Regions from separate parts of the Saccharococcus sp. Marseille-Q5394 genome, predicted to be linked through region 1. Evidence: predicted binding sites of a transcription regulator. Region 1 holds the regulator's gene; the other holds the start of a gene.

Evidence for each region. Region 1 encodes LexA, which represses DNA repair genes until DNA is damaged. Its sites were predicted from a motif close to CGAACATATGTTCG; they were not measured.
Region 2: a site for LexA is predicted at 2,908-2,921, ahead of parE (DNA topoisomerase IV subunit B). Genes of this name have one in related genera too.

What each region holds. Positions count from the first base shown of each region.
Region 1 is NZ_CAMPPQ010000001.1:287,289-291,719, forward strand. It holds gene OC538_RS01395 (trimeric intracellular cation channel family protein) at 1-476, opposite strand, end outside; gene OC538_RS01400 (aminotransferase class I/II-fold pyridoxal phosphate-dependent enzyme) at 615-1,880, shown strand; gene lexA (transcriptional repressor LexA) at 1,953-2,573, opposite strand; gene OC538_RS01410 (LysM peptidoglycan-binding domain-containing protein) at 2,776-3,090, shown strand; gene OC538_RS01415 (recombinase family protein) at 3,093-3,755, shown strand; gene OC538_RS01420 (DUF896 domain-containing protein) at 4,009-4,242, shown strand; gene tkt (transketolase) at 4,347-4,431, shown strand, end outside.
Region 2 is NZ_CAMPPQ010000001.1:448,689-453,119, forward strand. It holds gene murF (UDP-N-acetylmuramoyl-tripeptide--D-alanyl-D-alanine ligase) at 1-125, shown strand, start outside; gene OC538_RS02235 (C40 family peptidase) at 178-1,542, opposite strand; gene OC538_RS02240 (HesB/YadR/YfhF family protein) at 1,747-2,040, opposite strand; gene plsY (glycerol-3-phosphate 1-O-acyltransferase PlsY) at 2,078-2,680, opposite strand; gene parE (DNA topoisomerase IV subunit B) at 2,936-4,431, shown strand, end outside.

The DNA.
Region 1 (4,431 bases):
AACCCGGCCCCTGCTGCCCAAACGGCATAAATATCCCTTTTAAAGACGAGAGGGCGCCTTCCAGCGAGCAGATCCCGGATGACTCCTCCCCCTGCACCTGTCAACACGGCAGCAACCATTACTGCGAATAATGACATATTCATATTGACCGCAAGCATAGCCCCTTGAATCGCGAATGCCGCCAATCCAATGGCGTCAAAATAAGTGCCCCACCGATTCCAATGATTAATGATCGTCTTTGAAAAAAAGAAAATGAACGTTATTAAAACCGATGCGACGATGAAGAGGAAATTTTGACTCCATAGAACAGAAGCAGGCAACCCAAGAAGTACATTCCGGATAGCCCCTCCGCCGAACGCTGTTACCATCCCTAATATATAGACTCCGAAAATATCATATTTCTCTTCCTGTGCAATTAGAGCTCCCGAAATGGCAAAAGCCGCAGTGCCGATAAAACTGAATACTTCCCAAGCCAATGATGTTCCTCCTTGCTCCAAACACTTCATATAGTATATCAAAATAGAGGCTTTGCCAATTCCGGTCATTTTCCATTGACCAATCCAGACAGACTGATAAGATATTATAGTGACTATTTGTAGGAATGAGGAAATGAAATGATGATACATGAATTTGCTTCGGAAATCGAAACTAAGGCAGAAGCCGCTGAACAAAAACTTGCCCCATATTTTAAAGAAGTTGAAAAGGCGGCATTTTACAATCAACGGAAGGTGCTGGCAGCTTTCCGGAAAAACATGGTGAGCGACTTTCATCTAACCGGCTCGACTGGATACGGATATGACGATAGCGGCCGGGATGTACTGGAACAAGTCTATGCAGACACTTTTGGCGCGGAAGCATGTCTCGTACGTAACCAGATCATCTCCGGCACCCATGCCATCTCACTGAGCCTGTTCGGAGTACTTCGACCGGGGGATGAACTCCTTTATATTACAGGCAAACCTTATGACACACTGGAATCAATAGTGTCCGGAAACGGAGAGGATACAGGATCACTTATAGATTATGGAATCACTTACAAGCACGTTGATTTGAAGGAAGATGGCGCAGTCGATTTTGAAGAAGTGAGGAAGAATATCCATAACAAGACGAAAATGATTGGCATACAGCGTTCAAAAGGATATTCGGACCGTCCTTCCTTCCAAATTGAACAAATCGGGGAAATGGTACGCTTTGTCAAATCGATTAACCCGGACCTTATCGTATTTGTCGATAATTGCTACGGGGAATTCGTGGAAACGAAAGAGCCGGTTGAAGTTGGGGCCGATCTGATGGCGGGCTCACTCATAAAAAATCCCGGCGGGGGACTTGCAAGGACCGGAGGATATATCGCAGGACGTGCCGATCTTGTGAAAAAATGCGCTTATCGCATGACATCTCCTGGCATCGGTGCAGAAGCGGGTGCCTCCCTTGATACGCTATTGGAAATGTACCAAGGCTTTTTCATTGCGCCACACGTCGTCAGCCAAGCTGTGAAAGGCGCTCTCTTCACAGCGGCATTCTTGGAAAGCTTCGGATTTGATACGACTCCGCATTATTCAGCTGCGCGGACCGATTTGATACAATCCGTCAATTTCAGCAATGCTGAGCAGATGATCGCATTTTGTAGGACCATCCAGGAGAACTCGCCGATAAATGCGCATTATGCGCCAGAACCATCGTATATGCCGGGCTATTCGGATGATGTGATAATGGCTGCCGGGACATTCATACAGGGTTCTAGCATCGAACTAACAGCAGACGGTCCGATTCGTCCGCCGTATACGGCTTATGTACAAGGCGGATTGACATATGAACATGTTAAGGCGGCAGTTATGTCCTCCATGGATAACCTGCTGAAAGACTATAGGGTGGAAAATTAAAATGAAAAGAGGATGATCCTAGTCGATTCAGGTCGACAGGGTCATCCTCTATTTTTAATTGCTGAATGGTAATTAATGAATCTGGCGATAAACGCCGACTACTTTTCCAAGGATGGAAACAGAATTGACGATGATTGGCTCCATCGACTCGTTTTCCGGTTGCAAACGGAAATAATCCTTCTCTTTAAAGAAGCGTTTCACTGTTGCTTCATCCTCTTCTGTCATGGCAACGACAATTTCACCATTATGGGCAGTGTGCTGCTGTTTGACGACAACATAATCCCCATTCAGAATTCCGGCTTCTATCATACTATCTCCGACAATCTCAAGCATGAACAATTTATCGTCAGATGTGCCGTACGTATCCGGCAAAGGAAAGTATTCTTCAATATTTTCAATTGCAGTGATCGGCAAGCCGGCGGTTACCTTTCCGACAAGCGGAACGTGGACAACTCCCGATTTCAGTGCAGTCAGACCCTCGGGATCCAGCACCTCGATTGCTCTCGGTTTTGTCGGATCCCTCCGAATGTAACCTTTACTTTCCAATCTGGCCAGATGACCATGCACGGTAGAACTGGATGCTAGTCCAACAGCTTCTCCGATTTCACGAACGGAAGGCGGGTACCCTTTCAGCTTCACTTCATCTTTGATAAACGTAAGGATATCCTGCTGTCTCTTTGAAATTTTCTTCATTATTCCACCCCTCCAATTAATAGAATCAATGATAAGCAATTGTGCGAACAAAGGTCCGCCACCACAATTGTTTCTTAAAGAGAGTATAACAGGTGTTCGGGTGATTGGCAAACAAAGGTTCGAAGATTTGATTGACTTCTAAAAAAACCTGTCCTATAATGGGAACAGGTATTCCGAACAAACATTCTTGGAGGGGTTTTTAATGACTTTCATTCAAAAATATGGCTTCATTCTATTAATTATTTTCCTTTGCACTGCATTTACACTCGTAGGTGTCTTGAAAGAAGTTAAATCAGCCTCTACTTCATTCGTTGAAGTAACAATAACAGAAGGCGATACACTTTGGGGATTGGCGATAGACTATTCTTCCGATGAACATTCGGAGAAATGGATAGCGAAAGTAATGGAATTGAATGGCATGCAATCCACTATGATCAAATCAGGAGAAATATTGAAATTGCCTAAAGTTGATTCAGCAATACCTGATCCAATGATGACAGAATTGGCAGGAGACTAATGATGACAGAGAAAATGCAGACCTGTGTCTTATATTGCCGTGTCAGTACGGAAAAAGACTCTCAAGTCGCCTCCTTGTCCAGGCAGGAAGAAGAACTGAAGCGGCTTGCGGACGAGCTAGGGCTGAAGCCTATACATATATTCAAGGAAAAACATAGCGGCTACGATATGGATCGAGAGGGATTGCTCGACTTACTGGACTGCGTCCGTGATGAAAAGATAGACGCGGTACTCGTACAAGATGAAACAAGACTAGGGAGGGGGAACGCAAGGGTCGCTATCCTTCACCTTCTTGCCAAAACGAATACTGCAGTCATTACAAACCACGATAGCGGCGCGTTGAAGTTAAATGAGATGGACACAATGCTGCTGGAAATACTGGCAATTGTAGAAGAGTACCAACGCAAATTGCACAACGCCAAAATCCGTAGAGGCATGAAGCGGGCAGTCCGCGACGGTTACAAACCAGAACGGAACTTGAAAAACAAAGGGAATCTAGAAGGACGCGAACGGATTGAAGTCCCAATCAGTGAAATCGTGTCCTTACGCCAAAAAGGCCTGACCTTCGAAGAAATCGCCGGCATATTGAAAGGCCTCGGCCATAACGTAAGCAAAGCAACGGTCCATCGCAGATATAAAGAATATGAAACAGAGCAGGAAGGGTGATTAGTTGCACTTCCTGCTCTTTTTGTATACCTTCAAAGTAGAGTTTTAATGAGTTCCACTTCAATTGTTAATGGTAATATTGTTATTAGTATTATGGCTATAAGGATTGAAGTGCTAGGCTGCCTTAATTTCTGCAAAAAGTGCAGAAATACGGCAAATCGAACACTTCGCTGTTCGATTGGAAAGCGTCCGCCTGGAAAAACGGAAATCCATTGTACAATTGAGTGATGGACAATACAACTGGAGGAATTTTATGTTATCCCAAGATAAAATTAAACGTATCAACGAACTATCCAAAAAGTCAAAAACAATCGGCCTATCAATCGAAGAAGCAAAAGAACAAACACAACTACGCAAAGAATACCTGGAAACATTCCGTTCGTCCATGCGCGACACAATCGAAAACGTCAAAGTGATCGATCCCGAAGGTAACGACGTCACCCCGGAAAAAGTGAAAGATGCTCGAAACAAGAAGTTCCTGAACTGAATAACCAAACATAGGATGGATTGTATTTCATCTATTTATTGACTACACTATAGATGCTATAACAATTGCAACTACAAGATAAAGCACGGGAAAGGATGTTCTGAATGACCGAAAAGATTGACCAATTAGCAATTAATACGATTAGGACGTTATCTATCGATGCAATCGAAAAGGCGAATTCCGGCCACC
Region 2 (4,431 bases), 160 kb from region 1:
TCAAAGATGTGAGTGAAATCGGAAATCGGTTGGATCATTTATTTGATGATCAGTCGATTGTGCTTATCAAAGGACCGATGTCCAGTAGAGGCATGATTGAGTTTGCAGAGTCGTTGAAGCGGTGAATGAAAAAGAAGCATCCAACGTTTAGACGTTAAGATGCTTCTTTTCATGTATTTAGTTAAGAACACGTCGGGCTTTCATGAAGTTTTGCGTTGCCCATGTGGAGGAAAGGCTTTGTTTTACAACATTTCCAGAAGTGGATAGGCTGATAAATTGATTTCCTCCAATATAAATGCCCGTTTGGTTAATACGAGTTCTTTTATTATCCAAAGAGAAAAAGAGAAGATCTCCTTTTTTAAGATTGGATTTCAGTACCGCAGTCCCGATTTGGGATTGCTGGCTGGCCATCTTGCTTTTCAAATCAATTCCTTGCTTTTTATATACATAATAAGTGAAACCGGCTCCTGTGAATGTCAATGTACTCTCATTATATCCATAACCGAATTTCGCTTTATTCGTAAGGCTTTGTGCGAAGTTGACAAGCTTGTCCGCAGATGTTGTAGTAGTTGTGGTTGACTGCTTGGATACGGAAGGCGCCACAGTCGTATTGTCCGTGAAGACCCTTTTTGCCGTAATATAATGATCTTTATAATAATCCACGAGCATAACCCTTGTAACAACACCGCCCGAATTCGGGAGGATGAGACGATGATCGCCTGCATAAATGGCAACCAGGCTAGGATTCGTTGATCCTTTCACGCTATTGAAGAAAACAAGATCGCCTTTCTTCAAGTTGGCTTTGGAAACGGTTGCCCCCTTGCTTTGAAGGTTTTTTAAATTGGAAGCATTCAATGTGATGCCGTTGTTTTTGTATACATGGTTGACGAAACCTGTGCTTGTGAACTTTTTAGTGCTTTCGTTGTTCACGGAACCTATTGTCGCCGTATCTTTCAAATCATAGGCAAAGCTGACGATTTTATCGCCTTTCGTTGCAGGATTGGCTGACATCAAACTAGGGAGCACGCGGCGTGCACCGATATAGTTTTCCGTATAGTAAGGCTTGTCAGTCAAGTCGGAAATGATTATATTCTGTTTGGAATCCGCCATGTGGATGACCTTGTTATTTCCGATATACATAGCGACATGATCTGGGATCTTCGATGCCTTACTACTGAAGAAGAGGAGATCACCTTTTTGCCATTGCCCTTTTGCAACCGGAGTGCCTTGCTGCATCATATAATCTTCATTGTATGTCGCCAAGTCGACACCGTTTTTCTCAAATATGTACATGAGGAAAGTGGCGCAAGAAAACTTGTACGGATAAGTAGGCTTATAGACTGCCGTACTGTATGTCGATTTTCCGATTAAGCTTTTTGCGGTTTGTATCAATTGCTCCGCTTTGGCTGCCACAGCCTGTTGCGATGTTTGAGAAGTTACCGTGGCGGCAGAGACTGTTTGAGATTGATCGTATGAGGGAATTGCCAAAGAGCTGACGCTGACGCACGTGATTAATGCTGCTGAAAGTAGTTTGCGTTTCATGTTTTGCCTCCTGAGATTAGTAATGTCTTACCTGAGAATGATCGTAGCATGGAATAACGGGGTAGATTTGAGGCAATATTTACCTTTAGAATTGGAGGTTTGCGAGATTGCAAGCCAGCAGAAGACTGAACGGGTTTCTTTACAAATAGATTACAGCCCGAAATTGGGAATTCGAGGAATAAAAAAAGCGTGCGGCTAGTGCCATCACGCTTTTTCATACGTATAAACGAGCTCATTCAAATGCGAATCAACATCTACATGAAGGTCATGTTCATCGAAAAACCAGTAGTCCCTTTGTTCAATATAAAAATGCACTCCGTCTCTTTCCGTCTCGACCGCCAATTCGTCAGGCACTTCTTTCATAACTCCGAGCGAAAAACCTTCATGCAACGAACTGGACCCGCCATAACGAGCGAAAAATTTTATATAATCGCCTGTTTGAGCTACCATCTCTTCTTCAAACCATTTTCGCGCATCATCCGACAAAACGATTTTCATTTCAGTATCCCGCCTTTCGGTTGCTGCTTCCATTGTATTACAACCACTTCACTTTAGACTCGGTTCCCGCTTTGATCCTGGCGATGTTCGCCCGGTGCCTGTAGAAGATGAATACCCCCATTAAACCGACAATGATCATTAAATAGAAATCGCCAGACCATAAATAGAAGGCAATACAGTAAATGAAACCGACAACCGCCACGATCATGGACGATAGAGATACCATTTTCGTTATCTTCAAAGCGATGAGGAATGTAAGAAGGACGATGATGAAAATCGGCCAGTTATAGCCCAGCAAAACACCGCCCGAAGTGGCAACGGCCTTGCCTCCTTTGAATTTCGCAAAGACAGGGAACATATGGCCGATAACAGCGAAAACCCCAAGAAGAAGTGGATGAATACCTGCTGAACTGAAATAAGGTAGTAGGGGAAGCAACACAGCAGCCGTCCCCTTCAAAATATCAATAATTGTGACGAGCATTCCCGCAGTTTTTCCTAGAACCCTGAACGTATTCGTGGCACCGAGGTTTCCGCTGCCATGCTGCCTCACATCCGTATTGTAGAACAATTTGCCGATCCATAATGCAGATGGGATGGAGCCGAGTACATAAGCGATTAGTATAAGAATGATAATTTCCATGACGCTCCCCTTTACCATTATTGAATAGTTATGTGTTTCAAGTTTAGCAGAACAGATGAATGCCGACAATGGAATGTATGAAGTTCTGAAAGTCAGCCGATTGTCTAGATTTTCCTCATCTCATTGCAATCAGCCGGTTTATTCTATACAATTAATTGAGCAAGCTTCCTGAAACGTTGATTTGACAAGCTTTACAGGAAGCGATACGATAGTATACAAAGAGAAAGAGAACATTCGTTTGATGGGGGTTGCGATTTGACGAAGAAAGAAGAAATTTACACATATGATGATGATTCGATTCAAGTGCTGGAAGGCCTTGATGCAGTACGGAAACGTCCGGGAATGTATATCGGTTCCACAGATTCCAGGGGACTTCATCATCTAGTCTATGAGATCGTCGATAACGCAGTTGATGAAGCACTAGCCGGACACGGTTCGGAAATTGACGTTACGATACACAAAGATGGCAGCATAGGTGTACGCGACTACGGACGCGGAATGCCGACAGGGATGCATAAGACGGGAAAGCCGACGACGGAAGTAATTTTGACCGTCCTTCACGCTGGCGGAAAGTTTGGGCAAGGTGGTTATAAGACAAGTGGCGGTCTACATGGCGTAGGCGCTTCTGTCGTCAATGCCCTCTCCGAGTGGCTGGAAGTGACGATTTTTCGTGATGGAAAAAAATTCAGGCAACGGTTTGAAAATGGCGGAAAGCCTGTCACTACACTAGAAGAAATCGGTTCGTCACGTGAGAAAGGGACATTGATCCATTTCAAACCCGATCCGACGATTTTCTCAACAATCAAATATCAATATGAATTATTGTCGGAACGTCTACGGGAATCCGCCTTCCTCCTGAAAGGCTTAAAAATCGACCTAAAGGAAGAAGGAACTGAAAAGCATGATGTCTTCCATTACGAAACAGGCATCGAAGCATTCATCTCCTATTTGAATGAAGAGAAGGATGTTCTTCATGATGTCGCATACCTTGAAGGGGTGTCTGAAGAGATTGAAGTGGAATTTGCATTTCAATTCAGCGATGGCTATTCTGAAACGATACTTTCTTTCGTCAATAATGTACGGACAAAAGATGGCGGTACACATGAAACAGGTGCAAAAACCGCAATGACCCGTGTATTTAATGAGTATGCGAGGAAAACCGGCATATTGAAGGAAAAAGATAAAAACCTCGATGGCTCCGATATTCGGGAAGGGATATCCGCAATCATATCGGTCAGGATTCCTGAAGAGATTCTCCAATTTGAAGGTCAGACAAAGGGGAAATTGGGGACGAGTGAAGCAAGGGCGGCAACTGATGCAATCATCTCCCAGCAACTCCTGTACTTTTTGGAGGAGAATGCGGAGCTCAGCGGTAACCTGATCCGAAAAGCAATCCGTGCTCAACAGGCAAGGGAGGCTGCCCGGAAGGCCCGTGAAGATGCGCGTTCTGGAAAAAAACGACGCCGTTCGGATACTCTGCTTACAGGAAAGCTGACACCGGCACAGTCGAGGAATGCTGCGAAAAATGAGCTGTACCTTGTCGAAGGGGATTCCGCCGGTGGTTCAGCCAAGCAAGGTCGAGACAGGACGTTTCAGGCAATCTTGCCTCTGCGCGGTAAAGTTATCAATACCGAAAAAGCCAAATTGGAAGATATAATGAAAAACGAAGAGATCAATACAATCATTCATGCAATCGGCGGAGGAGTCGGCGCTGATTTTCAAATCGATGATATCGCTTACGACAAAGTAAT